2 regions of the Ornithinibacillus xuwenensis genome follow, and region 2 is predicted to be linked to the other one. Evidence: a T-box and tRNA genes for the amino acid it is inferred to sense, from the RefSeq annotation. Region 2 holds a T-box; the other holds one or more tRNA genes.

Region 1 (15,492 bases), on a different contig from region 2:
TTATCCTTGATGCTTTTCTAAGAAATCAAGCATCATATTATATACTTTTATTTCGTTTTCTTTCTTAGAAAACCCGTGACCTTCATCCTCTAAAACAAGGTATTCAACATTGCGGCCTTTTTCTTTTAGCTTTGCAACGATTTGGTCAGATTCTTCTTTTACAACACGTGGATCTTTTGCACCTTGAATTACTAGCATTGGTTTCACCATTGTATCCAGATACGTAATTGGAGAATCCTTGATAAAGCGCTCTTTATCACGTTCAGGATCACCAACCCATCGTTCCATCATTGGCTTCCAATGTGGTGGTACAGAATTTACGAATGTGAATAAGTCGGAAGGACCAAAGATATCCACAACAGCTTTGAAATACTCTGGATGACGACCATGTAATAATAGTGACATATATCCACCATAGCTGCCACCAACTAAGAATAATTTCTCGCGGTCGGTAATATTATTTTCAAATAACCATTCAATTCCTGCTACACAGTCAAGTCTCGGGCCATGTCCCCAGTCCTGTTCCACTAACTTCACAAACGATGAACCATAGCCTGTACTTCCACGGAAGTTAGGAGCAAAAATTGTATATCCGCGATTTAATGCACTTTGGAACATGGCACGGAACATTTTACGCTCAGAAGCCTGTGGACCACCATGTGGCCAGAAAATAGTGTGACCATTATCATTATCAGGGTTTGCTCTAAATAGTAATGCCTCGATTTCCATATCATCAAATGATTGATAGGTTACAACCTCAGGCTCTACCATTTCCGCTTCACTAACACCAAGAACACGACTATTTGTTAAACTATCCCAAGCTGAACCGTCCGTTGATTTGAAAATGTTAAATGGTTTAGTAGCACTTCTACCTAAAAGATAAAGATTTCCTGCTTTTGTAACAACCAAATTCTCAATTACATCAACCGGTGCCGTTAGCCTATCAAGCTTTTCAGTTCCTAAGTCATAGCGATACAACACATCGGTTACACCTTTTTCGGTTACCAAATACAAGACATTATTTTCTTTGTCGTATTTTAGATCATTGACACTTTCATTATCAATGCTCACAACCGCTTCAAAAGATTTTGATGTCAAATTATATTTTGCAACATAAGTATATTCACTTTCATAGTTTGTCGTAAAATAAATGTCATTTTCTCCAACAAAAATAGGACTACTTGCAACATGTACTTTCTCAGGATCTGGCGTTAAGCTAACCATCTCCTCGCCATCTTTTACAAACAACTGTATATATGTATTTGCTAACAGTCGCATATAAACGAAAACATCTTCACCTTCTGATACTGCCGCAAGATAGGTTGGACCCTTCTCACCTTCGTTAACAAGTGTATCGGAGTTATCCTCAAGATTTCGAACACGTGTATTTAGAAAGTTAGAATTCCCTTCAGACGTTAAATAATAGACTCGATTCCCATCTTTACTAAGGTGTGCAAAGTAATATTTTTCAGAAGGGTCTCCAGTTATTAATGCTTGTGGTATACCACCCTCACTCGGAACGGCATAGATTTGATAATTTTCATCGCCATCATGATCATATCCCGTTAAAACATAGCGATTTTCTGGATCGAATTTAATAAAGTTGGTTGATTGATCCTTTTGCGCAAATAGGTAAGGAAACGTACCTGGCAAATCCATTGCCCATAAATTCATTTTGCCATTTAAATTCGTGTTAAAAATGAGTCGTTTCTCATCTCGGCTTACAGCAAAATCAGATATCACATACGTACGCAAAAATTGTTCAACGGTTGGTTTTGAAAAATTTAGCATCACATTTTCCCCCTTAAATTTTTTGTATAATCTAAGCTGTTAGAAAAATTATACTTATACGTTAAGTATAGCGTATTTCACTATTTTCTGACAGCTTAAGAACCTTTCTTCCATTATACGAAGTACAAGGTTTTATTAGAATAGTCGGAGGTTGGTTTTTAACTACGACTCCAGACTGATTTTTTTGAAAGTATGCATTAAGCTGGTATGCAGATTTCCATAAAAAAAACCGCTCCCTTTGAGAGCAGTTCCTTTATTCCTTTATTCCTTTATACCTAATAAATCTTCGATTAGATTTGCAATTTGATCGGTGTACTTTACGCACTCTTCTTTTGATGGCGCTTCAACCATTACACGTACAAGTGGTTCTGTACCAGATGGTCTTACTAGAACACGTCCATTACTTCCTAAAGCTTCTTCTACCTTTTCAATTTCTTGGTTAATGGTAGGATCGTTTAATGCTTTCTCTTTATCGGTAACGCGAACGTTCTTTAGCACTTGTGGAAAAACTGTCATTTCGCTAGCAAGCTCTGATAAAGGTTTACCAGTCTCCTTCATGACATTCACTAACTGAATAGCTGAGAGCATCCCATCTCCAGTCGTACTATAATCTAAGAAGATAATATGACCAGATTGTTCCCCACCTAGATTGTAGCCACCTCTTCGCATTTCTTCCATGACATACCGGTCCCCAACTGCTGTTTTATCGCTACGCATGCCATTTTCTTCTATCGCTTTATAGAATCCAATATTACTCATTACAGTTGAAACTACCGTGTTATGACGTAGGAATCCTTTATCGTTCATATATTTCGCACATATAAACATAATCTGATCGCCGTCAACAATGTTTCCTTTTTCATCAACAGCAATTAATCTATCGCCGTCTCCATCAAAGGCTAGCCCAATGTCTGCTCCCTTTTCCACAACGAAAGCCTGTAGTGTTTCCGGATGAGTAGAACCTACTCCATCATTAATATTGAGGCCATCTGGAGATGCACCAATTGTATATAAATCAGCTTCTAAATCTGCAAACAAATGAGTAGCTAGGCCAGACGTAGCTCCATGTGCACAATCAAGCGCAATACTGATTCCTTCAAAATCATTATCGATTGATTCCTTTAGGAAAGAAAGGTATTTATGACCCGCTTCAAAATAATCTGCAACTACACCGATGTCAGCACCTACTGGTCTTGGTAGGTTGTCCTCTTGATCGAGTAGTCGTTCTATTTCTTCTTCCTGGGCATCTAGTAATTTAAAACCATCTGGTCCAAAAAACTTAATTCCATTATCTGCAACAGGATTGTGAGATGCCGAAATCATAACCCCAGCTTGTGCACTTGTTGCTTTTGTTAGATAAGCAACACCAGGTGTTGAAATAACTCCAAGTCGCATAACTTCAGCACCAATGGATAAGAGACCGGCTACTAAAGCTCCTTCTAGCATATTCCCGGAAATACGTGTATCACGGCCAATTAACACTCTAGGTTTTGTTGTTTCCTTTGTTAAAACATAGCCGCCAAATCTCCCTAATTTAAATGCTAGTTCAGGCGTTAGTTCCTTATTTGCTACTCCTCTTACACCATCTGTTCCAAAATATTTACCCATTTTTGTACCTCTCCTTTACATCCTGTATCTGGACGTTATTTAAGTACGATTCACCATATATTCGTTCTATTAAGATTCTTCTATCTCAATCGTTACTTCCTTAATGTTCGCGCTATACGTAACATTTTCCGGACCTTCAATTGTTATCGGCACGGTATGTTCACCAGTATCTAGTCCGTCAGCATCTACAAAGACCCGAAAGTCCTCTGCACTTAATTCCTTAACATCTTGTTCATTTCCCGTGACGGATATACTTATTTGCGGGTCATCCGGTTCAATAAAACTAACGGATTGACCACTGCCTAGGTTGTCCACCTCAATGGTTACATCATCAATAGACTTTGTTTGCTCCAGTACTACTTCCACTTCGATTTCCTCAACACCTGGGGCTTGTACTCTTTCTGGCAAAGCTAAGCCAACTTTCATCGTTCCTGATTCAGATAACTCAGACAGATCGATTGGTTCTGTTTTTACCTCTTCTAAGCTCTCCAAAATCTCTGTTATCGCAAATACCTCAGCTTCCTCGACAGATGGTACCATTGATTTAATCGTATATCCTTCCGGTAACTCACCCGTTGTGGCTACACTCACCGGAACCTTCTTACTTGGATTATCAATGGTAGCAGATACAACAATTGTAGCTGGTTCTACGATTACGCCTAGCTCATTACCTTGACTGTCATAGACATTGACAGGAATCTCTCTATTCTTGATTGATTCGGTTACCCCTGTTAAATCAACAAATACTTTTACAATCGCAATTCGATCGATAACTTCCTCCGAGCTGGTAATCGTGACGGTATCTGTATTCAACTCATAATCAGATACCTCATAGCCTTCCGGAAGTTTATCCTCATTAATGAAATCGACACTAACATCAAATTCATTCGAAGCTCGTTCTTCAATAATGACATTAATCGTTTTTGGTTCTACATAGACACCTAGCTTATCTGAAATACCCTCATACTGAATTTCCACCTCGTGTTCGCCTTCTTTTAGATCTCGTAAATCGACAAACATCTCAAAGTTCTGCTGTTCAACCGTTGGCGTCAATTCACTTGATGGTCCTTCCAAGGTGATTTTAACTGTTTCTGGCACACCACTAACGACATATTTTTCACTATCTATTCGAATTCCTAATGGAACATCTTCAATTACCTTTGTCTCTGAGGACCCACCAAACAAAACAGAAAAAGGTATGGAACTGTCATTGGCAGTATCTGCTTCCTCAATGGAGACAAATACATATAACAAAATTGCAAACCCTAAAGAAAGTCCCCGGATAAACCATTTGCTTCTAAACCAATTATCCATTCTTTTTCCCTCCTAGCTTCCAAGTCTTTTTCTCGGAAGTTCTATGAGTTGGAGATAAGTTTTCAAGCAAAAAGTCTCGTAATCCGTCTTGACTTAAATCCCTACGGAGCTCACCATTCTTGGTTCCAGAGACACTACCAGTCTCCTCAGAAACAACAATGGTTAAAGCATCAGTTACTTCACTTATACCCATTGCCGCTCGGTGTCTTGTTCCAAGTTCTTTGGAAATAAAAGGACTTTCGGATAAAGGTAGATAGCATGCAGCTGCAACAATTTCATCTTCTTTAATAATAACTGCACCATCATGGAGTGGCGTATTCGGTGTAAAGATATTGGTTAATAGCTGATGTGTTAGTTTACCGTTAATAGGTATCCCTGTTTCTATGTATTCTCCAATACCTGTTTCACGTTCGATTGTAATCAAAGCACCGATACGACGCTTCGCCATGTAATTACAGGAATGAACAATGTCTGTAATCATTTTCTCAAACTTTTCTTCTTCGGATCTGGAGCCTCTTGAGAAGAGGTTTCCACGACCGATTTGCTCTAATGCTCTTCTGAGCTCTGGTTGGAATAAGATGAAAATAACAAGAAATCCCCATCTAATTATCTGATCAGTCGCCCACATTAACGTTTTCAGTTCAAATAATATACTTAATAGACGTACCACAAAAACAACGACGATACCTTTTAATAGCTGAATCGCCTTTGTGCCTCGAATTAACATGATTAATTTATATAAAACATACCAGACGAGACCTATATCAACGCCTATTCTGAGTAGGTCCACAAAAGTAAAATCCCCATTCGGCATGTCTGCACTTCCTTCTTTACATCAATTTCTCTTCCAAATAAAAAATACCGTATCTATTATATCATAATTTGCATGATTATTCGTTACTTAGCCCGTCCGAATTTATACCGAACATTCATTGATTAAAATTTTACTTATTATTTAACATGAACAAAAACCTGGCCACTAAACCAGGTTTTTTACTCACCGATAGAAAATATTCCTTTAAACAGATTTTGAATATGGTACCAAACCCACTCAAAGATTCGATCTACTTCCTTTAATTCACCATTGACCTCGCCGACCGATGCCATTAAGCCATCACTATCTAAGCCATCCTCATCAATTAACGTTCCATTAATTAATGTTACGTTTCCATCAACAACACCATCAATTTTCAAATTACCATTGTGAACAACTAAGTCTCCTTTAACTGTTACGCCCTCAGGTACAATAACGGTATCACCTTTGATAATTAAATTATCTGGATTCGAAACCGTTAATTTTGTACCTTGTTCCCACGCCGAGAACAGTCCTGTAAACATAAAGATGAAAAATATCGCAGCCGCCGTAAGGGCTGGATGCATTCTAAACCATCTTAAATATTTCACATGCTTTTTCTCGATTGGTAACTGTTGCATTACCTTCTGCGTAAAATCATCAGGTGTCTTAACACTTTCTGTACTTTGAATTAATGTGATGGTTCTTTTTAATTCATGAAGATGTTTTTGACATTCCAAACACCCTTCAAGATGGGTCTTTAGACTGGACTCTTCTTCTCTTGTGATGTCTCCATCTAAATGTTTATGCATCAAACTCAATGCTTCTTTATTACAATCCAATTGGATTCACTCCTTTTAAACATGACGAAGCTTTTTACGTAATGCTTCCCTACCTCGATGAATTCTTGTTTTAACCGTCCCTATTGGAATATCTAATATATCACTAATCTCCTGAAGGGAAAAGTCTTCTAAATAGCGTAACATAATGATACCGCGGTATTTAGGAGGAAGCTCTGCTATTTGTTTTTGAATATATGACTGAAGTTCCCTTCCCTCTAGTTCATCATCAGGAAGTCTATCATCTGCAGCTAGTTGCGAATACATATCTAAGCCGTCTGTCCCTTTTACTTCAGCATCAAGATAATAGTCAGGTTTTCGTTTACGTAACCGGTCTATCGTCAGATTCGTCGCGATACGATATAACCAAGTTGAAAACTTTCTACGATCATCGTAGGAGTGGATGTTGACATACGCACGTATAAAGGCTTCCTGAGCAATATCCTCTGCTTCGTGCGTATTCCCGAGCATTCTTAGACAATGTTGATATATTTTATCTTGATAAAACATCACCACATCTTCATATGCAGCTTGATTCCCTTTTTTTACTTGTTTGATTTTCTCTCTGATCATTAATTCCATCTCTTGTACCTCCGCTTAATGCGGTATTAAACCTTACGAATTACATCAAAAAAGGTTTCACTTTTTTTATAAATTTAGGCGAATTTTTATAAATAAATTAAATAGTAAACATTTTCCATTCCATTATAACGCATTATAGCTAAAAAATATGTATTTTTCTTAATTTAGTGTTGCAAAATAATAATTTATTCGGGTATTATAGTTTAATGTAATGTAATAGGGGGAATATCGTATGGATAAGCTTTTGCAAAAGATAGAGCAATGTCGCAAAGAGATGATTGCACTTAGTGATACACATAAATTAAACTCGGAAGTAATCGTAGAAAAAAGTAAAAAGTTAGATCATCTATTAAATGAGTATCGAATGAATAATATGACGAATAATTAATAATAAAAAGACATCAATTTAACATTAATGCCTTTTTATTTTTTGGATTTATTTAAGCTTCTCGCCAAATAAAGAACCCATTAATCCAACAGCTAATGTAGCTGTTTTATTTTTTTCATCTAATATTGGATTTACCTCTACAACTTCAAATGACGTAATTAGTTCAGAGTCAGATAACATTTCCATCGCTAAATGACTTTCGCGATATGTCATGCCTCCTAAGACCGGTGTTCCAACACCTGGAGCTTCTGTAGGATCTAACCCGTCCAAATCAAGGCTGAGATGAACTCCGTCTGTATTTTCCTTCAAATAATGAATCGCTTCTTCCATTACTGCAGACATTCCCATTCGGTCAATCTCATGCATGGTATAAACCTTAATTCCTTTTTCTCGAATTAATTCTCTTTCACCAGGATCTAATGAACGAGCGCCAATAATTACGATATTTTCTGGTTTAACCTTTGGTGCATATCCAAATAGATTCGTTAATCTCTCATCACCTATACCTAGACTAACCGCTAGTGGCATTCCGTGAATATTACCAGATGGTGATGTTTCACTCGTATTCAAGTCTCCATGCGCATCATACCAGATGACACCAAGATTCTTATAATGCTTGGATATACCAGCTAAGCTACCGATTGCGATGCTATGATCCCCACCTACTATTAGTGGAAATCGATCCTTTTGAATCTCTTCATCCACCATTCTAGCTAGCGTTTCATTTGCCTCTATAACTTGCTCTAAGTTTTTTAAATTACTTTCTTTATCCACAGTAGTTGCGGGACGATTTATTGCTATGTCCCCCAGATCATGTATGTCATATTCTAAGCTCTCTATCTTCTCAATTGCTCCAGCATAACGGAGTGCACTTGGCCCCATATCTACCCCACGACGACTTTGACCTAAATCCATTGGGACACCAATTAAAGAAATTTTATTTTTCATAATTTACCGCCACCTCCAACATTTATTGTACCTTACTTTATTTGAACGACTCAACTCGACAACTTTTTGAATATTTATACATCGATTCAGATTGTGTTAAATCTAAAATAGGCACCGTCATCCGAGACGATACCTACTCTATATGGCCTTAGCTCCATTAGGGTACGGAAGAAGATCTAACGGGATGATTCCTTCTTGACGCCAAGCTTCCTCTAACGCTTTAGCGCTTTCTGGTGATGGCATAAAAGCGATTCCACAGTCACCGCCTCCGGCTCCTGATTGCTTTGCTGCCCCTCCATGTTGTTCAGCTAAATCACATAATTTTTTTATCATTGGGGTTTCTAATTCCGTTTGCGCCTCTTTTCCTACTGTTACTAATGCCGTTCTATTTTGTTTAATACCTTTAAACAATAAGGATTTATTCTCATTTTCTATTCCAGTCATAATGTTCGTAACCGCTTCCTCACTACTATGTAAAAATTCCTGGAACTTTAACGGCTTACTTTCCTTCAAGCTTATTATTTGTTTAACAAGATTTCCTGTTGATGCAGGACTACCTGTCCAACCGATGCAAAGATAAATATCACTCGGAAGTTTCATTGGTCTAACCGAAAGGAATTGCCAGTTGCTATCGACTAGATTGGAAATAAATTCATTATGATGATACTGTTCTCTTAGCCATTCAGCTTGAAAAGAGGAATAGTGCAATATCCCACCATAAGCTGAAGCAGCAACATCTGCTCCAGACCCATTTCCTTGTGCTCTTACATGCGAGATAGACGCTAACTTAAACACTAGTTGTGGATCCGGTTTTTCTTTTACATGCATTTGTAAAACTGCTGTTATGACACCTACAACTACTGCCGCACTCGAGCCCAGTCCATATTTTTTCCCTGAATCTTTATCATCTAATTCACTTCTTATACGGAGGGAAAGATGTTTTAAAGGATACTTATTTTCCTGCAAATACATACATGCGACCGACATCGCCTCTTCAACAAAATTCACCCTGCTATCTGTTGTTGCAATCCTAACTTGATTTTGTTGATATTCCCAGCTTAAATCACGAAGCATAAATTTTTCTAATGATATACGATTGGTTTTACTTTCTTGGATATCTACATATACAAAACGATTAACAGCCATAACAGCTAGCTGTTGATACGGTTCCAAGACCGCAAACTCACCAGCCATCATTAATTTTCCAGGCACTTGTATCGTTAAGGAAGAGTTAGACAAATTCGTCATCCCCTAAATAGGTTATACCTTGCCCTGCACAGCTCAATTTTACATCATCCACTCCCGGTATACTTCGAAGTGTTTGTTGAACTTCTTCTTCATGTTCAGGAAGATAAAGAACCTTCACATTTGGTCCAGCATCAATTGTGAAGTAGGCAGGAATACCAGATGCTCTTAATGCCTGAACAGATTGCATAACCGACATAGTCGAATCTAACCAATACGTAAAAGGAGGGTTAGCACCTAAGGTTGTTGCATGCATCTTTAGGCAGTTTGCTTCGGCAATTTCTCCTACCTTTTCAAAGTCGCGATCTAAAATACCTTGTTTAATTGCGTCAATCTCACTAGGAATACTTTCAATCCAGCCTTTAAAAAAGGGAGAAGTCTCTACCGTTCTCTTCATCCCTGCCCTACTGGATACTTTTTTCATTTTTGCCGAGAGAACAACTGCAGCAACGCGAAGATCCCAGTGGTTTTGCGGGGCAATCGGGACAGCATATGAATCTGAACCATCCGCTTTTTCCCCTTGCTGCCATTCTGCAAACCCACCGAATATCGAGCGACATGCTGACCCAGAGCCCTGGCGAGTAAGGCGAGATAGTTCTGAATCCGATAACTCTAATCCAATTGCCTTGCTGGAAGCAGCAGCAAGTGCAGCAAAACCAGAGGCCGAGGAAGCAAATCCTGCAGCTGTTGGGACCGCATTGATAGACTCAACCTCTGCGTAGATATTCTTCTGTGCTAGATTACGAACTAAATCAAGAAATTGCGTAACTCGATTATATTGTTCCCCTTCAATACGCGTGCCATTTAATAAGAAGGTATCCTTTTGTAAATCTTCTTTAAACACGACTCGAGTAGAGGTGTAAAATCCATCTAATGTTAACGATAGACTGTTATTGGTTGGGAGAATCAACGCTTCATTCCGTTTTCCCCAATATTTTATTAATGCAATATTTGTATGTGCCTTTGCTATTGCTTTCATTATGGTTCCCCTTTTCACATACTGTTTATTAATCCTGCTTTCTTAGCACAAATGGCCAAACAGCATGTGCACCGAACTCTTTTAACTTCTCAGCGAGTTGTCTTGAGTGTATCTCATTTTTGGCTAAGGCAATAATACAGCCACCATTACCGCCACCTGTTAACTTCGCACCGAGTGCTCCTTCTTTTCGAGCAAAATTAATCAATCGATCTAAACCGTCATCACTTACACCAAGAGCAGCTAATTCCTTTTGAGCCTCATTTAGCATTTGCCCCAATAAGTTCTTTCCCGCTTTTTCCAATGCATGTTTAACAAGATGTGTAAGCTCACCAATTCTTTCGATTTTTGCTTGTATTTTTTTCGGAGCCTTCTTTAATAAATGAGCAACAGATTCAACCGCTGATCGAGTATCACCAATTCGACCGGAATCAGCCACAATGAAATGAAAGTCTTCATTCGGTCTTATAAAGCTTATTGGATGTTCCTTCTCAAACCAAACTGGCGATTCGGAAGTAATTGTCAATGTATCAATTCCACTTGGTGATCCATGAGCAAATTTTTCAGCTATATTGGCAAATTTTAATAATTCTTTCTCTGAATATTCCACTTCTGCATATGCAAAGAGAGACCTTATAATTGCAATCGCAACCGAAGCACTTGATCCCAGTCCTTTTCCAGGAGGTATGGACGATTTAACTCGTATAATCATATCCCTTTTAGGAAGACCTAGATAGCTTAGCGTAGAATGAATACTATTGACGATTCCTTCTAACGCCAAGGGGGCAGAATCCATCGTACCTTGGTAAAAAGTGCTATCAAACTTAATAGGTCCAGTTCGATGCTCAATTACCGATTCTACACCTACCAAAGGAAAGGGAATTGCTATTGCAGGTTGCCCGTGTACAACTGCATGCTCGCCAATCAATATTAGTTTACTATGCGCAACTCCGATTCCGGTTTTTTCAGTCGTTATATAATTATCTGTTATGGTTACCTTTTCTGCACTCATTTTGTATATTGTTCCACCAATTCTTTAGCTTTACCTACACGGATTTCTTTTTCTTTCACTAATTGTTCAGCTATAATATCAATCATCTCCCCAGTTGCGCCTGCAGCTATAGCAACAGAACGTGAATGCAATGCCATATGGCCTTTTTGAATGCCATCTGTCACGAGTGCCTTTAAAGCACCAAGGTTTTGTGCTAAACCTACAGAAACAATTACTTGTGCAAGCTCTGAAGCTGATTCTACATGTAATATCTTATGCGCTAGTTGTGAAACTGGATGTACTCGGATGGCTCCGCCTACAGTACCAATTGACATTGGTAACTCTAATTCTCCAACGAGATTACCTTCCGCATCTACATACCATTTTGTCATGGAGCGATAGCTTCCATAACGAGCTGCATATGCATGTGCTCCAGCTTCCACAGCTCGCCAATCATTTCCTGTTGCAATTACTACAGGGTCGATTCCATTCATGATTCCTTTATTATGGGTAACAGCACGATAAGGATCAGAATCTGCGAATTCAAAGGCATGAACCACGCCATCTCTAACCTCTTCACCAGAATATTCGCCAGTAACCAATAATTTAGGGGGGATTACACATTTAGCCCGAGCGACACAACGATCAGCGAGATTAGATAGTATACGTAAGTAAACTTTTCCAGAGGTCAACTTTTCCACCGTTGGTGCTAAGGATTCAACCATTGTATTAACAATGTTTGCCCCCATTGCATCACAAGTATCGATATATAAATGTAATACAAGCATCTTTCCGTAATCAGAATTCGGGGAATCGTTTAATATTCGAACATCCAGGTCCTGTGAACCGCCACCTCTAGCCACAATACTTGGATAAGCTGCATTTGCTGCATCAATTAAATCCTGCTTCGCTTCTAATAATGCCTGTTTAGCTACTGCGTAATCAGCACACCCGACAACTTGGATTTGGCCAATCATAATTCTTTCTGATGCTTCTGTAGTAAATCCCCCAGCATCACGTACTATCTTTGCAATATGACTAGCAGAAGCTACAACGGATGGTTCTTCAATTGCCATAGGTATGATATATTCTTTCCCGTTAATTAAAAAGTTCAATCCTAATCCTAAAGGAAGTTGAAAAGTCCCGACAACATTCTCAATCATTTTATCAGCGGTTTCGACTGGTAATACACCATCTGAATCCAATGCTTTTATATCTTCTGCTGATAGATCAAGTGTCTGACTTAATAACGCTTTTCTTTCTTCAACTGATTTCTTATAAAAACCAGGAATCCTAGAAGATCTCATACCAACCATCCCTTTATATTATCTATTTATAAGTAAAAGTTATTATTATTTATAGCGCTAAATTCTTCCTATTATAAAAAGAATTACTCTATCTATTATGTTAAAAAAACGTTTAAAATGCAAATAAAAACAAGGTTGCTACACATAACAACCTTGTTTTTATTTGCGCTATTTTATTGATGAGCCATGAAGGATTCGAACCTTCGACCCTCTGATTAAAAGTCAGATGCTCTACCGACTGAGCTAATGGCTCGTGAAATGATTCAAAAATCAATATTGTTTACATGACACCAGCAGCTTCCAGAAAATTCATAAAATTGAATGGTTCGGGGTTACCCGTGGTGTATTCGGTAGAAGTAATTCTCCAAAGATGCTCGTCGTGTTGCAAGATCATTCAGTGAAGTAGCACTCCTCGCAAACCTGCACATAGTAGAAGATTCAAAGATGCTAGCGGTTTGCTCTACCGACTGAGCTAATGGCTCAAAAAATATGTATAAAACATCTCGTAAAAATAAAAAAAGCTGGGCTACCAGGATTCGAACCTGGGAATCACGGGACCAAAACCCGTTGCCTTACCGCTTGGCTATAGCCCAATAATCTAAATGGTGGAGGGGGGCAGATTCGAACTGCCGAACCCGAGGGAGCGGATTTACAGTCCGCCGCGTTTAGCCACTTCGCTACCCCTCCGTATTTAGTGTAGTTATTTTCTTGTATTTTATACATAAAAATGGTGCCGGCCAGAGGACTTGAACCCCCAACCTACTGATTACAAGTCAGTTGCTCTACCAATTGAGCTAGGCCGGCATGGTAATGGTGGAGGATACAGGGCTCGAACCTGTGACCCCCTGCTTGTAAGGCAGGTGCTCTCCCAGCTGAGCTAATCCTCCATATGGTGACCCGTACGGGATTCGAACCCGTGTTACCGCCGTGAAAGGGCGGTGTCTTAACCGCTTGACCAACGGGCCAATAAACTAGGAATTAATAACTTGTCTTGCAGTCAACGAATTTTATTATATACAGATTTAAACCCTTTGTAAAGAGAAAATCGATATTTTTTTTAAAAATTTTATTGCAGCCTATAAAATCCCGTCCTCATAAGGTTATCAATGCCCAAAGATTAATAAATTTATTGAAAAAAATTGGTTTTTAGTTTAAAAAATGATAAATTAGAATAAGGTACTAATAGTTAATCATAAAATGGAGGTTCAAAATGACGGAACTATTAAAAAATAAAAATATTGTTGTAATGGGTGTTGCAAATGAGCGAAGTATTGCTTGGGGAATAACAAAATCATTACACAATGCTGGCGCGAATATGATTTTTACGAATAGACAAGAAAGATCCTATAACAAGTTAGTGAAATTATTAGATCAGAATAATATTGAAGCGAAACTCATTGTATCTTGCGATGTTGCTGATGATGAAAGTATTACAAAAGCTTTTCATGAAATAAAAGAAAAAGTCGGTGTAATTCACGGACTAGTACATGCTGTTGCATTTGCAGATCGTGACGATCTAAAAGGTGAGTTTGCTGATACATCCCGAGATGGTTTTCTATTGGCGCAAAATATTAGTGCATTTTCTCTAGTTGCTGTAACGAAAGCCGCAAAACCGTTAATGACGGAGGGCGGATGCATCGTTACCCAAACTTATCTTGGAGCTGAACGAGTAATACCAAACTACAATGTAATGGGTGTTGCCAAAGCATCATTAGAAGCTAGTGTAAGGTATTTAGCAGAAGATGTAGGAAAGCATGGCATTCGCGTAAATGCCGTGTCAGCAGGCCCTATTCGCACGCTAGCGGCTAAAGGTGTATCTGGCTTTAATGAGAAAATGGGAATTGTGGAAGAGAAAGCTCCATTACGTCGAAATGTTGATCAAGATCAAGTTGGAGATGCAACACTATTCTTTTTAAGTGATCTTTCAAGAGGTGTAACAGGAGAAGTTTTACATGTTGATTCTGGCTACCATATAATGGGTGGTTGATGAATAGTATAATTGTCATTTTAGGCGCTTGCTAGTAATAGTAAGCGTCCTTTTACTCTATTGAATTCCTGCGGGGGGATACACATGAATGATTGGTTTGGAAGTAACATTGTAGAACCATTTAACGTGTTCGGAAAGTATCATCTTGTTATTATCTTCATCTACATAATTGGTTTATTATTTCTAGTAATCTATTCAACTAAATTAAGAAATAAGTCATTATTAAACACGATATTACGCTGGGGATTATTTAGCAGTCTCATTCTTTCTGAGCTAAGCTACCAAACTTGGGGAATTGTGAATGGTTCGTGGAACCCTGCTGAGTTCCTGCCTTTTCAATTATGTAGCATAGCTGGAATAATCGCCATACTCACACTTTATACAAGGAACAAGAAATTAATTCAAATCATCTTTTTTATTGGAATCATACCATCTTTCTTAGCAATCATTACACCGGAGTTACATCACGGTTATCCACATTTTCGATTTTGGCAATTCTTTTTACATCATGTTCTCTTATCTTGGGCTAGCATTTATCTCGTTATCGCAAATCCGTTTGCCTTAACACTGAAAAAGACTCTAGAATCTTATCTCTATTTATTATGTTATGCCGGTATCATAGGCTTTATCATGAACCCTTTGGCAAATGCTAATTTCTTGTTTTTAGCAAGAGCACCTTCAGCAAATACCCCACTTAACTTACTGGGTAATGGGCTATGGTAT
Region 2 (15,492 bases):
ATAATGCAATTATTTCTTTTATATCATAATTACGACAAAGAGAGAAAATCTCCTGCATTATTTTACATGATAATTTTGTTAATTTGTAATAGAAAGGAAGAATCAAATATGTTTCAATCAACCATGTATTCTGGAAATAAAGTAAAAGATTATGAACTTGTTATCAAACAGTTATCGGCTTTACTTGACGGTGAAACAGATAAGGTAGCAAACCTTGCCAATGCGTCTTCTTTGCTCAACCAATTCCTTGATGATATTAATTGGGTTGGCTTTTATTTATGGAAAGAAGATCAGCTTGTTCTTGGACCATTTCAGGGTCTGCCAGCGTGCATTCGTATCCCTAATGGAAAAGGAGTATGTGGAACAGCAGTAAAAGAACGAAAAACACTACGAATTGAAGATGTTGATCAGTTCCCTGGCCACATTGCGTGTGATAGTGCAAGTAAATCTGAAATTGTTGTACCGATCATAAAAGATGATCAAATAATGGGTGTCTTAGATATTGACAGCCCTTCATTAAATCGATTTGATGAAACAGATCAGCTATATCTGGAGAAATTCGTAGAAGCATTAACAAAACATCTATAACATGAAGAAGGTGATTAAGAAAACCTCTTAATCACCTTTTTCATGTTTGAGTTCCTCACATTTTACGACACAATTCTTTCCAAAGCTTTTTGCTTCATATAACGCTTTATCTGCACGGATAAAAAAATCTCTTGCAGAATCCTCAGATTTTCCTGACCATGAAGAAACACCAGCTGACAACGTAACCCGAGGCTCTGTAAAATTCTCAACTTGATTACCAATATTTTTTGCAAGCTGTAGCCCTTCATTTATAAGTGTATTTGGTAGGTAAATCGCTAGCTCTTCTCCACCCCATCTAGCCGGAACATCCCGTTCATCAATACTAGACATGATGATATCAGCAACTTGTTTAATTACTTCATCACCCACATAATGTCCATGTGTGTCATTGATCTTTTTAAAATCATCAATATCAAAAAGTATTAAAGTACCCATCTCACCAGATTCCATGTGCTGTACAATCTTTTCATCCATATAATTTCGCGAATACAACTGAGTCAAATAATCGGTGGAGGCTGCCTTTTGTAATTGTTCCTTTAGAATGGTGTTAACAAATGCTAGGGTCGAGGGACGTACTAACAATTGTAACAGCTTATATTTATCAAACGAGAACGCATAGGATTTCTCGTGTAAAACAACAACAAATCCATTAATTTCCCCTGAATTCTCCATTGGTAAAACCATCACTGAACGATAAGGAATTTGCAAATCAGGATTTTTATAGTCACCAGAGAAAATCCCCTCTTTACGAGAAATCATATCCTCTGCTAAATATCGAATGAATCCACGTCCTTGAACTGTATTAAAATAAGAAGTGCTTCCCTCTAACACCTCAAATTTATGAGCGAGCTCTTGGGTTTTATAAATAAACCCAACTTCTTGTGCAAGACTGCTTCGAATTATTTGCTCCTTCACTAAATTCGTAATTTCATTTACATTAAGATTTGAATTTAATTCATGTGTAATATTATTGATTAGTTGAAGGTCGGATACCAAGTGTTTTGAGGACTGATATAAGGTTACATTTTCAATTGCCTTTCCAGCTGCATTCCCAAAATTCGTAATAAATTCAATCTCATATTCAGGTATTTCAATAATAGTCGGAGAAATAATCTGCAAGACCCCATATACACCTTGATACCCCTTCAAAGGTGCATAAATACAGGTGCTTTTTTCTTGAATACGATCTTCAATTTGTAACTCTCCATTAATAAACGCCTGTTCACTTACATGTTTTGTAGCGTCATCACTAAATTTAAGTGCTTTAATTGGCAGTGAAGACGTCTTATCATGGTCCTGTGATAATAATAAATAATAATCTAAATTAGGATAAAACTTCCGTATCGATGTAATAATTTCTGTGAAAATATCTGTTTTGTTTGTTAACGTAAAAAATTGTGACGTTGTCTCAAAAAGGAACCGATTCTTTTCTTCATTAGATTTTGCGTGTGCAAGCCGGTAAATATGCGATAGTAGCTTTTCTGTTTCTTCCTTCAATTGTAATAACGCGCTATCGGAAACGGTGTTTTCAATTCTTTCTCCTAAGATAATGAACCCTACAGGTCCAATCTCTGGGTGAAGGGCTACAATCTTATAACTTATCTCAGGTAAATCTCTTGTAAATATGTCATCCACAGGAAATGCTGGAGCAGAAACACCATCAATAATTATATCTCGGTAAAAATAATTACTATCCTCAATATATTTATTTAAATACAGACTATCTTCAATCGACACCAGTTCAAATCTTTTATTCCAAAAGTCGAACATGTAGATTTCGGCAAACACACTATCCAATAAGCCTTTAATTCCTTCGCCAAGCTGCGAATAGAAAACTTTCCTACTATTAGGCGATAGCGTAGTTAGTAAATTGTAGTATATGGATTGTATTTTTTCTCTATCGTTTTGTTCATTCATCATCTATCATCACCTATAACAGGGCTCCTACCATTTTGAATTCATTTAGTTTTATTATATAGTATCGCTATTCGTTATCACGTTACTCAATCACCCTAGAATGTTTCGGAATAGCAATAGTAATATTATAAAGAATGTTTGACTTCATTACAAAAAAATTATATACTATTCTTTGTGTAAAATATATGGCAGCCTAAGTGAATCACCACTCGTCCATTTTGTTCCTCAAATTAGAGGTGTATCGTGTAACTCTCTGCTGCTGGAGCGATGGTACATGAAAACATAATGGCGTGCGGATGCGAATCACGGTTGGATTTTATTTTATGCAAATAAAATAAAAAGGAGGAAATGTCCTATGGCACGATATACTGGATCCGTATGGAAAAAATCACGTCGTCTTGGCATTTCATTAACTGGAACTGGCAAAGAGCTAGATAAACGCCCTTACGCTCCTGGGCAACATGGAGCAAACCAACGCAGAAAGCTTTCTGAGTATGGTCTACAATTACAAGAAAAACAAAAACTACGCTTTATGTATGGATTAAACGAGCGTCAATTCCGTAATCTATTTGATAAAGCTGGTAAAATGAAAGGTGTTCATGGTGAAAACTTCATGGTTCTTCTTGACTCTCGCCTTGATAACCTAGTTTATCGTTTAGGTCTTGCACGTACTCGTAGACAAGCTCGTCAGCTTGTAAACCACGGTCACGTGACAGTTGATGGATCACGCGTTGATATTCCATCATTCCTTGTAAAACCTGGTCAAACAATTGGTCTTCGCGAAAAATCAAGAAATCTTGATATCGTGAAAGAGGCAATCGAAGTTAACAACTTTGTACCAGAATATCTAACATTTGATGCTGATAAATTAGAAGGAACTTTCAATCGTTTACCTGAACGCTCTGAACTTCCATCTGAAATCTCAGAACAATTAATCGTAGAATTCTATTCTCGTTAATAAGAAAAGGCCCGAACTCCTTGATAATAAGGATTTCGGGCCTTTATATTTATATATTTTATGAAGTGCTCAGAATTATTGTATACTTCTATTCCAGAAAAATGTTATATGTACAAAGTTATGAGATAGGCTAATTCTATTCTGGTTAATAATACCAATATAATGGTAAATAAATCCTATCTATTTTTTAAAACAGAATTTATAGGTTTCTTTTATTATTTCAACCTCCTATTTCCTCACTCACTTCTTATTCTTAAGCAATATCAATAGAAAAAATAAATTCTACTTTTAGTAAAATTCAAGTAACCTTGCATGATTTTTATGTGCTATAATCTACTAGTTCTTTAAAAATTTACTTACTACGAAAAATACTATCTAATATACAACAAGAAGGAGCATCATCGTGAAAAACACCCGTCTATATTGGTTAATGGGTTTATGGGGAATAGGCCTCGCTTCCCAACTATTACTTCCTTTTCCTACATCCATCATTCATATTACATTCATTGTTCTACTTCTCATTACCATGATGTTTTTTAAAACTGGTATTAATTTCTTATTATTTCTAGCTTCCATGCTCATCTATGGTTTTGGATTAACCGTATATGCGTTTGCAAATGAATTATTTGACGAAGGACAGTATCCATTAATCTGTTACCATTTGATGTTAACAGGCTCCATGCTACTTACATGGCTTACTGTACATGATATAAAATCATTTGTTCAAACCAATTTGGAGATGCAAAAGCGAATAAGAGAGCTTGAAAAATTCGACCCAGGTACAAATGCTCTATCGCTCCAAGAGTTTAGAGAAAGAGGCGTGTTAATAGAGACTGGGATGCGCAGAAGAGGAGAAATTGGTCAATTATTATATTTTAAGATTAAAAAGGATATCCCATTACCCGTTAGAAGATCCTTGCGCCAAGAGTTTATTAAATGCTGCCTCGACAGTGTGCGGGCAGAATACGACCTAGTAACCTCTCCTACAGAGGCCGAAGTGTTGATTCTACTGCAGAGTACCGATGTAGCTGGTCGAGAAGTCGTACTGAATCGAATAAATGGGCGAACGAAAAAGACGCTAAATTTTGTTCAAATGCCTTATGAGATTCAGCTTTTTGAACTCAAAAATCTTGAACAGAAGTTAGATGAATTATTTAAGAGAAAGGGAGCTTAATAATTGAACACAATATTAATCATCATCATGGCCTTCTTTTGGGCTCTCTTAGTATTTTATTCCATATTAACGTTAGCGGGAGTATATTTTCGATACAAAAAAAAGCCACCCATCAAACTTGAACACTATCCATCTGTTTCTATCTTAATTCCAGCCCACAATGAAGGCGTGGTGATTCAAGATACCTTGAGTGCAATGAGTCGATTAGATTATCCTGGTGAACTAAACGTCTTTCTACTCGATGATGGTTCAAGTGATAATACAGCAGAAATAGGCAGGGAATTTCAAAGGACCTTTAGTCGTATTCATTATGTACCAGTACCACCTGGTGAACCAAGAGGAAAATCACGTGTGTTAAACTACGGGCTTTCAATTATTGATTCTACGTATTTTCTAGTCTATGATGCAGACAATCAGCCTGAGCCAGATGCAGTTCGTCTTTTAGTCGAGGCTGCTGAAAAAACCACAAATGCAGCTGGTGCAGTTGGGTATGTGAAAACATTAAATGCTAATAAGAATATTCTTACACAGATGATTGCTTTGGAATTCCAGGTATTCCAACTTTTAATGCAGTGTGGAAGATGGCAGCTGTTTAAAATAGGCTCACTTGCTGGAACAAATATGTTATTAAAACGTGAGATTATTGAACAATTGGGTGGTTACGATGTATATGCCTTAGCCGAAGATGCAGAGTTAACCATTAGACTTACTGCAGGAGGTTATTTACTACCAGTGGTAGCGGAAGCTCGGACCTGGGAGCAAGAACCAGAAACACTTAAAACATTTATTAAACAACGTACTAGATGGTTAATTGGGAATATTTATCTGCTAGAAAAACTATTTTTCACCCGTAAGTTTTGGCTTAATAAAGCATTTCATCATGCAGTACAGCATTTAATGGTTTATTTGCTTTTTACGTTATTATTATTGTTTTCCCATGTGTTTTTCATCGGAAGCTTATTTCATCTATTTGAACCGAAGTATTCCGCACCTATTCTGATGTTTTGGTTTATGAGTTATATTGTTTATACAACGCAGTTAATAGGTGTCATTGTAGTCGACAAAGAAGTTTCACCGATAAAAACGATTGTCGCATTAATTATGTACTTTACGTATGCTCAACTGTTTGTAGTGCTTCTTGGTCGAAGTGCTGCTGTTTATTATTGGAAGAGATTTGTGAAAAAAGAAACGATTAACTGGGATAAAACCAATCGTTTTAAGAATCGAGCTGCTTAACCTTATGTCTAAAAAATGGATCATTCATGTCATGACCACACTAGTTTTGTGTATTATAGTGTCTGTTGTCTATTATCTAAACCACACTGAACAACGTGATGAAATGTCTGAAGAAACCTTTATGAAAATTGTAAGTACGTACTATTTAGATTCATCTGGTAAAATTAGATCCTATGGGACAACCGATAATGATGAATACCTCTTGGAGTCCATCGGATTATACATGTCTTGGCTCCAGAAGCACGAGAAGACGGAAGAATTAGCTTCATTCATAGAAACCGTAACTAATGAATTTCTGGTACATCAGGGTAATGCGGCGTTTCTATCCTGGAAAATCGAAGGAAATCAAAAATTGTCATCGAATGCCTGGATTGATGATGCTAGAATTCTATCTATTCTTGGTCCTAAGCATTCATTGTCTAAAGATATCATCAGCACCATTGAGAAATATCAGGTTTATGATGGCTTAATTATGGATTTCTATGACTGGGAGCAAAAGCAAGCCAGCCAAAGAGTTGTTTTCAGCTATGGTTCTGGAGATGATACACCCATTTCTATTAAGAAGATGGATGATTTGTATCATACCGTATCAGAATCTAGTGATTTGTTTTTTCCTGAGTTTTACGATGTAACAAATAAGGATTTTATAGCAATGGAAGAAGTTCATATGGTCGATCAACTTCTAATCGCTATCCAACTAGAAAAAACTGGTCTAGATAATGATGAATTTTGGACTTGGCTTCAAACAGAATGGGAAAATAATAATTTAATTTCTGGAAAATATAACAGGAGTTCAAGATTAGGAAATCAAATAGAATCTGGAGCAGTATATGGTATTGCAGCGGCCTTAGCTACCTTAAAAAATGATGATAATCTTTCTAATGCTTGGAAACAACGAGGTCAACAACTTGTTTACGATGCTAACAATGGTTATGAAGATATCCATTTTTTTGATTTAATTTGGAATGCTCCATAACAGAAATATTTATGTAGGCAATGTGTCGATTGACGCATTGCCTTTTTTGGTAGTTCGAAAACTCTAATTAGATGATTTCATTTCCTCTTCAACGAAATCATCTAACCGTGCTATCAGTTCTGTTGCCTCTTTTTCCTCAACTTTTCGATAATGATGCAAGCCTCCCTTCTCTTCATCCATTTCATCTGCTATTTTTGTTATTTCCTGTAGCGGTGTTCGCTTTATATAGCTATCCTTTATATAGGAATCCGTATGAAAAAGTATTGCATAGGCAATATCTTTGGCATGCTTTGGATTTTCTCCTAGTCGGATTAATAATTTATGCGCTCTTTCTGCACCTTTAATAGCGTGAATATCATTCTGTTTATATAATTCATAGTCCCATCTGCCATTTCTATACCAAGTGTAATGGCCCATGTCATGTAGTAATGCGGATTTTGTTGCAAGATCTACCGATACGTTTTTCTCTTTTGCTAGGCGAAATGCGTGATAAGCACAAGCAATGGCATGAGCAATACCTGAGCGAGAAAGATACTTCTGAGCTATACGATGATTATAAACCTGTGTTAGGGTAACAAATCTCATCTATCATCCTCCTAAAAATCTATAAATTTTTAGCATTTTACCATAAGAATGAATGTATATCAAACTTTACTTTTTAATTCAGTTTTAAGATAAAACTCATAAGAAAAGCTGTCCGAATTGGACAGCTTTAAACCTAAATATTAAATTTACCCATTTCTTCTTGAAGCTGTTGCGCTAATTCTGCTAGTGATTCCGATGCCTTTGAAACCTCAGCCATCATGGACATCTGTTCTTCTGTGACCGCAGAAACACTATGCGCATGGTCACTAGTGTTGGTTGAATAATTTTGTACATTATTCGATAAGTCTTTCATGGATTCCATATCAGCTAGAGCACTATCCATCTCTTTTGTTAGGATAGCAATTTTAGAAGATAGGCTGAAGATTGAATTGGTAATTTGACCAAAAGACTCACCAGTTCTCTCGACAGATTCAATACCTTTATCAGCAATGTGTTGACTATCCTTCATCATGGAAACCGATTGAGATACTTCCTTCTGTATTCCTCCGATGATTTCGTTAATCTCTTTAGAGGCTTGTCCAGACTGCTCTGCTAATTTACGCACTTCTTCGGCAACAACTGCAAATCCTTTACCTGCCTCTCCTGCTCTTGCTGCCTCTATTGCTGCATTAAGTGCTAATAAATTCGTTTGCTCCGTAACATCTGTTATTAAATTTGCCATTTGTCCAATCTGATTCGATTTACTTTCTAAAGCAAATATAATTTGAGATGAAGAAGAAATTTGTTCATTTAGCTCTTTCATTTTATGAACGACTTCTTTTACTAACTCACTTCCATTATTTGCAAGATTTGTAGAATGATTCGCTTCTTCCTCCATGCTTTTAACTGAGCTTGCCATATCGTTCATATGGTGATGCATATTACTACTAGAATGTGATAACTCAGTAGCTAGCTCACTTTGTGATGAAGCATTGTCAGCTACATCTTGAATCGAATTGGCTACTTCTTCTACAGAGGAGTTAATCTCTTCTGAGCTGGCAGATAATTGCTCAGCTGTGGCTGCAACATGCTCTGTACTACTTGCAATCGTGGAAAGCATACTTTGTAAAGAATTCACAGAATGATTAAAGTGCTGACCCATCTGCCCAAATTCATCCTTCGATTTTGTATCCAATCTTTTGGTTAAGTCACCACTAGCTAGTATTTCTAGCTGGGCATTCATACGATTTGCATCCTTGGATACGGTTTTTCCAATATAAAAGACAATTAAGATAATGAAAATTATTAATATACTACTCGTGATGATAAGCTTATTTAATAATACCGGTAGTGATGCATATAACTCATCAGTAGGAGCAAACAATACAATCTTCCATCCAACCTTTGGTAAGGTTTTAAAATGTACCTCGTATTCAGATCCTGCTATTTGTACAATCTCTTTTCCATTTTCCTTTGAAACAATACCATCTACTGCTTCTCCATCATTTTTTATATCTTCTGCTAGATTACTAGTCATCAGTTTTTCTTGATCCGGGTGTGCTAAAAAATTACCATCTTGATCAATAAGTACAGCATAGCCTGAATCCTCCACCTGTATCTCTGAAATGACAGCTTGAATGGAGTTCAGAACATAATCGCTTGTAATTACTCCAGATATGTTTTTCTCTTGGTTATTGAAGGAAACAGCAGTCGTAATAAATGTTTGACCTAGCGTTTCATCATAATATGGAGCAGTCCAAACCGGAACATCAGATTGCATTCCTTGGACATACCAGTCCGTTTCCGGATAATTATAAGATGGATCCTCATAATCCTCTGAATAAACAACATTATCTCCATCCTTATAAACATACGGTGCGAAAAACTCTTCATCCTCACTGTATGTAAATGGCTCATACCAGATTCCTACTCCAAATGTTTCTTCATTACTTGGAAGTAACTTCTCAAAATATGCTCGATATGCCTGTTTAGTAAATAAAGAAGTCTGGGACTCTACTAAAGCTTTCGTCGTTACTAGGTTTCTTTCATGCGTTGTTAGTTTCTTATCGATTATTTCAACTGTTTCACTTAATTTTGTTTTCATTCTTTCAGCAATGGCATTATTTAACTCCGTTGATGCATTCTGGTAGCTTATAAATGTTAATAGTGCTAAAAATACAATGATAAACGGTAAAATGATCATTACCTTCCAAAGCATTGATAACTTCCCTAATAAATTTTTCATTTGATCCCTTCTTTCTTGATGTATTTTTTTTAGTTCCTTTTACCTATAACATACTAAGTTTACCATAATATTCTGGTGGTATGAATGCTCACTTTTTTCCAATTAATTTAGACAATTACTTCTCCACATAATAAAAGACAGTCTCTCTAGGTTGTACCTAAAGAAACTGTCTCTACTTTATCTATTCTAGTAGCGAATTAAGAAATACTTCTTCTTACCTCTACGGATGATGGTAAATTTCCCTTCCAACCGATCCGAATCGGATACAACATAGTCTAGTGCTTGTTGTCTCTCACCGTTAATGTAGATTGCACCATTTGTAATATCCTCTCTTGCTTGGCGTTTGGAAGAGGAAATACCTGCATTGACGAGCAGGTCTACTAATCCAATATCCGCTTTATCTGCTTGGAAGGATGGCACATCTTTAAAGCCTTGTTCTATCTCACTAGCAGAAAGTGATTTTAAATCTCCACTAAATAAAGAAGCTGTAATTTTTTGTGCTTGCTCTACTGCTTTTTGACTGTGAACTACCCTTGTCATTTCTTCTGCTAGACGCTTTTGTGCAACACGATTTTCTGGATGATTTTCTACTTCCTTATCTAATTCAGCCAACTCGTCTTCTGATAAAAATGTAAAATAACGTAAGAATTTCATGACATCACGATCATCAGTATTAATCCAGAACTGGTAGAATTCATATGGACTTGTTTTTTCTGGGTCTAACCAGATAGCTCCTCCAGCAGTTTTACCAAATTTCGTTCCATCTGCTTTTGTGATAAGAGGTACAGTCAAACCAAATACCTTAATCTCTTCATCTTCATTTTCTCTAGCACGTCGAATAAGTTCCATACCAGCAGTAATATTTCCCCACTGATCACTACCTCCAATTTGCAGGGTACAATTTTCTTGTTCAAAAAGCTTTTGAAAATCTAGAGATTGTAGAATCATATAACTAAATTCTGTGAAAGAAATTCCTTGCTCAATACGAGCTGATACAGATTCTTTGGCAAGCATATAGTTTACACCAAAGTGTTTCCCAGCATCTCTTAAAAAATCGATTACAGTCATGCTTCCAAGCCAATCTAGGTTGTTACGAACAACAACAGGGTTTTCATCCTTATCCACTTCTAAAATGCTCTTAATTTGATTTTTAAGCTTTTCACTAAAACCTTTTACTACCTCTTCCGTGTTTAGGGAACGCTCCGTTGAACGACCACTAGGATCTCCAATCATACCCGTTCCACCGCCAACTAAAGCAATAGGCTTGTGACCCGCTTTTTGGAATCGTTTTAGGATGGTTAGTGGTAGTAAGTGCCCAATATGTAAGCTATCTGCTGTTGGGTCAAATCCACAATAAAGAGTTACTTCATTTTCTGTTAAATGCTTTGTTAGCCCCTCATGATCCGTAACTTGATTAACTAATCCTCTTTTTTCTAAATCTTTTAAAAGATCCATCAAATTCACACTCCAATATAGTTTCTAATAAAAACAAAAAAACTCCTTCCCTATCAGTAAGGGACGAGTTTTAACACGCGGTACCACCCTTGTTACAACATGAATTGCCACTTTGGGGTTGTTAACGATGACTTCACCGTCTTTATTGATTGAATCATTACCAACAAAGAATAGCTCCGGAATTGTACTTCGCTTGCAAATATATACTGGTTCTCAGCAGCCACCAGCTCTCTTGGATAGGGATTTGCAACACTACTATTTCCTTCTTAGCCAATAAGTTATTATTATTTATTCTTATCACATTAAATTAGAAAATGCAATCAATATTTACAAATTTCTTGTACCCCGTTCCCCCCTACTATGCTATAATTACTCTTGGAATATTAGGAGGTTTTAACGTGAATTTTAAAGAATTTCTCCATAAAACTGGAGCGAAGATAAAATCTATCTGGAGCACTGGTAAGGTACAGCGTTCATCTCGAATTACATATGATGTTGTTTGGAATGTTTTGTTGTTCTTTCTCGTCATCGGATTCATCGGGATGTTCTTTGGTGCCGGAATTGGCTTTGGATACTTTGCATCTCTCGTAAAGGATGAACCAATTCGATCCTATGAGAATATGGAAAAAGACATCTATAATTATGAAGAAACATCTAAATTGTATTTTGCAGGAGATATATATTTCGGAGATATACAGTCCGATATACACCGTGAAGAAACCACATTAGATAAAATCTCCCCAGTCCTTCAAGACGCAGTTGTTGCTACGGAGGATGAATTTTTCTTCGAACATGAGGGAATTGTACCAAAGGCCATTATTCGTGCTTTAGTACAGGAATTTACGAACTCAGATGTTAAATCTGGTGGGAGTACCTTAACCCAACAATTAATCAAAAACCAGATTCTTACAAACGAAGTATCCTTTGAACGTAAAGCAAAAGAAATATTATTAGCCTTGCGTTTAGAACAGTTTTTCAATAAGGATCAAATCTTAGAAGCATATTTGAATATTATTCCTTATGGACGTGGGGCAAATGGTCGAAACATTGCTGGTGTACAAACGGCAGCACAGGAGATATTTGGAGTAAATGCAGATGAGGTAACTCTTCCACAAGCAGCTTATTTAGCTGGTTTACCACAAAGCCCATCCTATTATACGCCTTTTGAGAGTAGTGGTGGCTTAAAGAGTGAAGAAGGCATGTTGCCAGGAATTAATCGTATGAAAACCGTTCTCGGTAGAATGTATGAAATGGAATACATTACAAAAGAAGAATATGAAGCTGCATTAGAATATGATATTGTTGCGGATTTCGTCACTGATACGGAAACAACAATTGAAAAATATCCGTATTTAACTTTTGAACTCGAAAAACGAGCGAAGGAAATACTTATGTATATTCTTGCTGAGGAAGATGGCTATACAAAAGCAGATTTAGAAGAAGATGAAGCATTAAAAGAAGAGTATTTGATTTTGGCAAATCGTGACTTGCGTCAAAATGGCTATAATATACATTCAACAATCGATAAAGAGGTGTATGATGCCTTCCAAGAGGTTGCCAAAAACTTTGACAGTTATGGACCAGATTGGACTGGGTTCATAGACGATCCGAATACAGGGGAAAAAGTTCAGATTACACAACAAGTACAAACAGGTGCTATTCTTATTGAAAATAGTACCGGAAAAGTTATTAGTTTTCTTGGTGGACGAGAGTTTAGTCTTGAAAATCAAATAAACTATGCGACTTCAACTCTTCGACCTAATGGTAGTACGATGAAGCCAATATTGGTGTACGCTCCAGCAATGGAAAAAGGAATTGTTCAACCGGGTACTCCGGTAGCAGATGTTAAAACCACTTGGCAAACTCCTGGAGGCACCTATACACCAAATAACTTTGACAACCGATATCATGGACTTTTATCTGTTCGGGATCATTTAACAGATTCTTATAATGTTCCAGCAATCAAAGTATACACCCAAATCATGAACGATAATCCAGTTGATCAGTACTTGAAGAAGATGGGGATTACCTCACTTTTAAATAATGAATATGCAAATCCGGCTCTTGCAATTGGTGGTACAACACATGGAATCACAATTGAAGAAAACACAAATGCTTATGTTACCTTTGCAAACGGTGGTAATTTTGTTGATGCGTATATGATTGATAAAATTACTAATAAAGATGGTGAGGTTATTTATGAGCACAAGAGTGAGCCAGTTGAAGTATTTACACCGCAAACCAGTTATTTAACACTTGATATGATGAGAGATGTCGTTACAGAAGGATCGGCTTCCTATCTACAATCACAGCTAAAATATCGAAGTGTGGATTGGGCAGGAAAAACAGGTACATCTCAGAACGCAGAAGATGTTCATTTTGTTGGATCTAATCCAAATGTTACTATGGGCAGCTGGTTAGGGTATGACATACCACAATCCTTAGAATGTAGTTCGTGTCTATACCACTCAAATCGTAATTTGAAGCTATGGGCTGAGCTAATCAATGCAGCCTCCGAAATAAGACCAGATCTTGTTGCAACAACAGAAAGATTTAAGCAGCCAGGTGGAATTGTATCCCGTAGTATCTGTGCAACATCTGGTATGCTAGCATCTGATTTATGTTCAGAGGCCGGATTAGTTTCGACCGATATATTTAATGCTAACTTTGTTCCGACAGTAGTAGATGATAGTTTAATTAGCGGTTCCTATGTAATGGTTGATGGTAAAGCAGTTCTGGCAGGACCAAACACACCAAAGGAATTCGTTCAGGACGATGGTCTAACCTTTAATCCTGACTTCCTAAAGCGTATGGAATATGATAAGTTGGATGATTTATCACAGCTGTTCCCAGCATTTAGAAAAGAAGCATGGGAGAAAATCAGTCTCCCAAATACAGAAATTGGAGATGAATTAACGGATGATGGAAAAGCACCATCCGCTCCAACCTCTGTTAAACAAAGTGGTTCTTCACTTACATGGAAGAAATCTGGAAGTAAGGATGTTATCGGATACCGAATATATAAGGCAAGTGAACCTGGTGCCAAATTCCAACTAATCGGGAATAACATTGAGGAATCATTTAAAATCCCTTCCGGAAAAGGTGTTTATCATGTTAAAGCTGTTGATTACTTTGGATTAGAATCAAGCCCATCGAAAGAAATTATAGTAGGAGATTTTTCAGAACCTGAAAAAGAACCAGATGAGCCAGTCACAGGTGAAGATCCAAATGAGGATAATCCTGAAACAGAACCAGATCCTGGTGCTGAAGATGGAACCGGTGATGATGGTGGTAATGGTGACGGTACCGGAAATGGTGATGGTGACGATGATGGTAACGGCGATGGAAATGGTAATGGAAATGGCGATGGCAGCGGTGATGGAAATAACAACTAAACTGGATAGCCTTACGAAGAGGATTTTTTCCTCTTCGTTTTTTTTACCTTTAAAAAGACTAAAAATTAAAACGATATTCCTGTATAATATAACATAAGCGTAACAATGACTTAACATTTTCGGTGGTGGTATACAAATGGAACATAGAATGACACATCATTCTATCGATAAAGAAACCGCATTGGGAAAAATTGTGATTGAAGGACCAGTTTCTGCTTCGACCTTGCAAACATACAATTTCCATGAGGATTTAACAGCATTTCGTCCAGCTTCAAAACAGTTCCAAGCACTCCTAGGTATTGCAGAATTACCAGAAGGCCGAATCATTATTGCTAGAAAAGAAGATACCATAATCGGATATGTAACCTATCTATACCCTGATGCATTGGAAAGATGGTCTACCTTTCAGATAGATAATTTAATTGAGTTAGGTGCCATTGAAGTAATACCCGCTTATCGTGGTTATGGAATTGCTTCCAATTTATTAAAGGTCTCCATGATGGACCGATATATGGAAAACTATATTATTATCTCTACTGAGTACTACTGGCATTGGGATTTAAAGGGAACTCAACTAAGTATCTGGGATTATCGAAAGGTGATGGAGAAAATGATGGCAGTTGGAGGACTCTTACCTGCTCCTACCGATGATCCAGAGATTATATCACATCCCGCTAATTGCCTAATGGTACGTATCGGCAAGAACGTTCAAGACAATTCAATTGTTCAGTTTGATACACTTCGATTTTTAAGAAGACATCAATTACGAAATATGAGGGAGGGGTTATAATGCATGTAGAAGCGATTATGAATCGGACTGTGATTACGTTAAGAGCAAATGAAACGATTGCTACTGCTCACCAACTACTATCGGGAAATAAGATCAGACATATTCCTATCGTGGATGACGATTATTCTGTTATTGGAATAGTATCTGATCGAGATGTGCGTGATGCAAACCCATCGATTCTTACAGAAAAACAAGATAAATCAATTCTAGAAAAAGAAATACACACGATCATG

Evidence for each region. A T-box is a leader RNA that pairs with one kind of tRNA and senses whether it is charged. The one in region 2 lies ahead of tyrS (tyrosine--tRNA ligase), so its partner is inferred to be a tRNA-Tyr.
Region 1: it has a tRNA-Tyr gene. The T-box ahead of tyrS (tyrosine--tRNA ligase) is inferred to sense a tRNA for this amino acid. The anticodon was not compared.

Annotation. Positions count from the first base shown of each region.
Region 1 is NZ_JBDIML010000008.1:1,836-17,327, reverse strand. Features, by position in the region: gene ABC228_RS17055 (S9 family peptidase) at 1-1,791, opposite strand; gene glmM (phosphoglucosamine mutase) at 2,053-3,399, opposite strand; gene ABC228_RS17045 (CdaR family protein) at 3,469-4,713, opposite strand; gene cdaA (diadenylate cyclase CdaA) at 4,706-5,527, opposite strand; gene ABC228_RS17035 (zf-HC2 domain-containing protein) at 5,707-6,348, opposite strand; gene sigW (RNA polymerase sigma factor SigW) at 6,364-6,927, opposite strand; gene ABC228_RS17025 (aspartyl-phosphate phosphatase Spo0E family protein) at 7,160-7,315, shown strand; gene rocF (arginase) at 7,364-8,263, opposite strand; gene ABC228_RS17015 (phosphomevalonate kinase) at 8,402-9,511, opposite strand; gene mvaD (diphosphomevalonate decarboxylase) at 9,495-10,487, opposite strand; gene mvk (mevalonate kinase) at 10,516-11,496, opposite strand; gene ABC228_RS17000 (hydroxymethylglutaryl-CoA reductase, degradative) at 11,493-12,782, opposite strand; tRNA gene ABC228_RS16995 (tRNA-Lys) at 12,963-13,035, opposite strand; tRNA gene ABC228_RS16990 (tRNA-Gln) at 13,304-13,375, opposite strand; tRNA gene ABC228_RS16985 (tRNA-Tyr) at 13,386-13,469, opposite strand; tRNA gene ABC228_RS16980 (tRNA-Thr) at 13,511-13,586, opposite strand; tRNA gene ABC228_RS16975 (tRNA-Val) at 13,594-13,669, opposite strand; tRNA gene ABC228_RS16970 (tRNA-Glu) at 13,673-13,747, opposite strand; gene fabI (enoyl-ACP reductase FabI) at 13,993-14,769, shown strand; gene ABC228_RS16960 (YwaF family protein) at 14,854-15,492, shown strand, end outside.
Region 2 is NZ_JBDIML010000011.1:11,847-27,338, forward strand. Features, by position in the region: gene ABC228_RS18450 (GAF domain-containing protein) at 109-588, shown strand; gene ABC228_RS18455 (sensor domain-containing diguanylate cyclase) at 616-2,508, opposite strand; gene rpsD (30S ribosomal protein S4) at 2,861-3,463, shown strand; gene ABC228_RS18465 (hypothetical protein) at 3,867-4,637, shown strand; gene ABC228_RS18470 (glycosyltransferase family 2 protein) at 4,641-5,873, shown strand; gene ABC228_RS18475 (hypothetical protein) at 5,878-6,849, shown strand; gene ABC228_RS18480 (HD domain-containing protein) at 6,913-7,434, opposite strand; gene ABC228_RS18485 (methyl-accepting chemotaxis protein) at 7,568-9,619, opposite strand; gene tyrS (tyrosine--tRNA ligase) at 9,806-11,074, opposite strand; T-box leader at 11,131-11,351, opposite strand; gene ABC228_RS18495 (transglycosylase domain-containing protein) at 11,473-14,469, shown strand; gene ABC228_RS18500 (GNAT family N-acetyltransferase) at 14,606-15,259, shown strand; gene ABC228_RS18505 (acetoin utilization AcuB family protein) at 15,259-15,492, shown strand, end outside.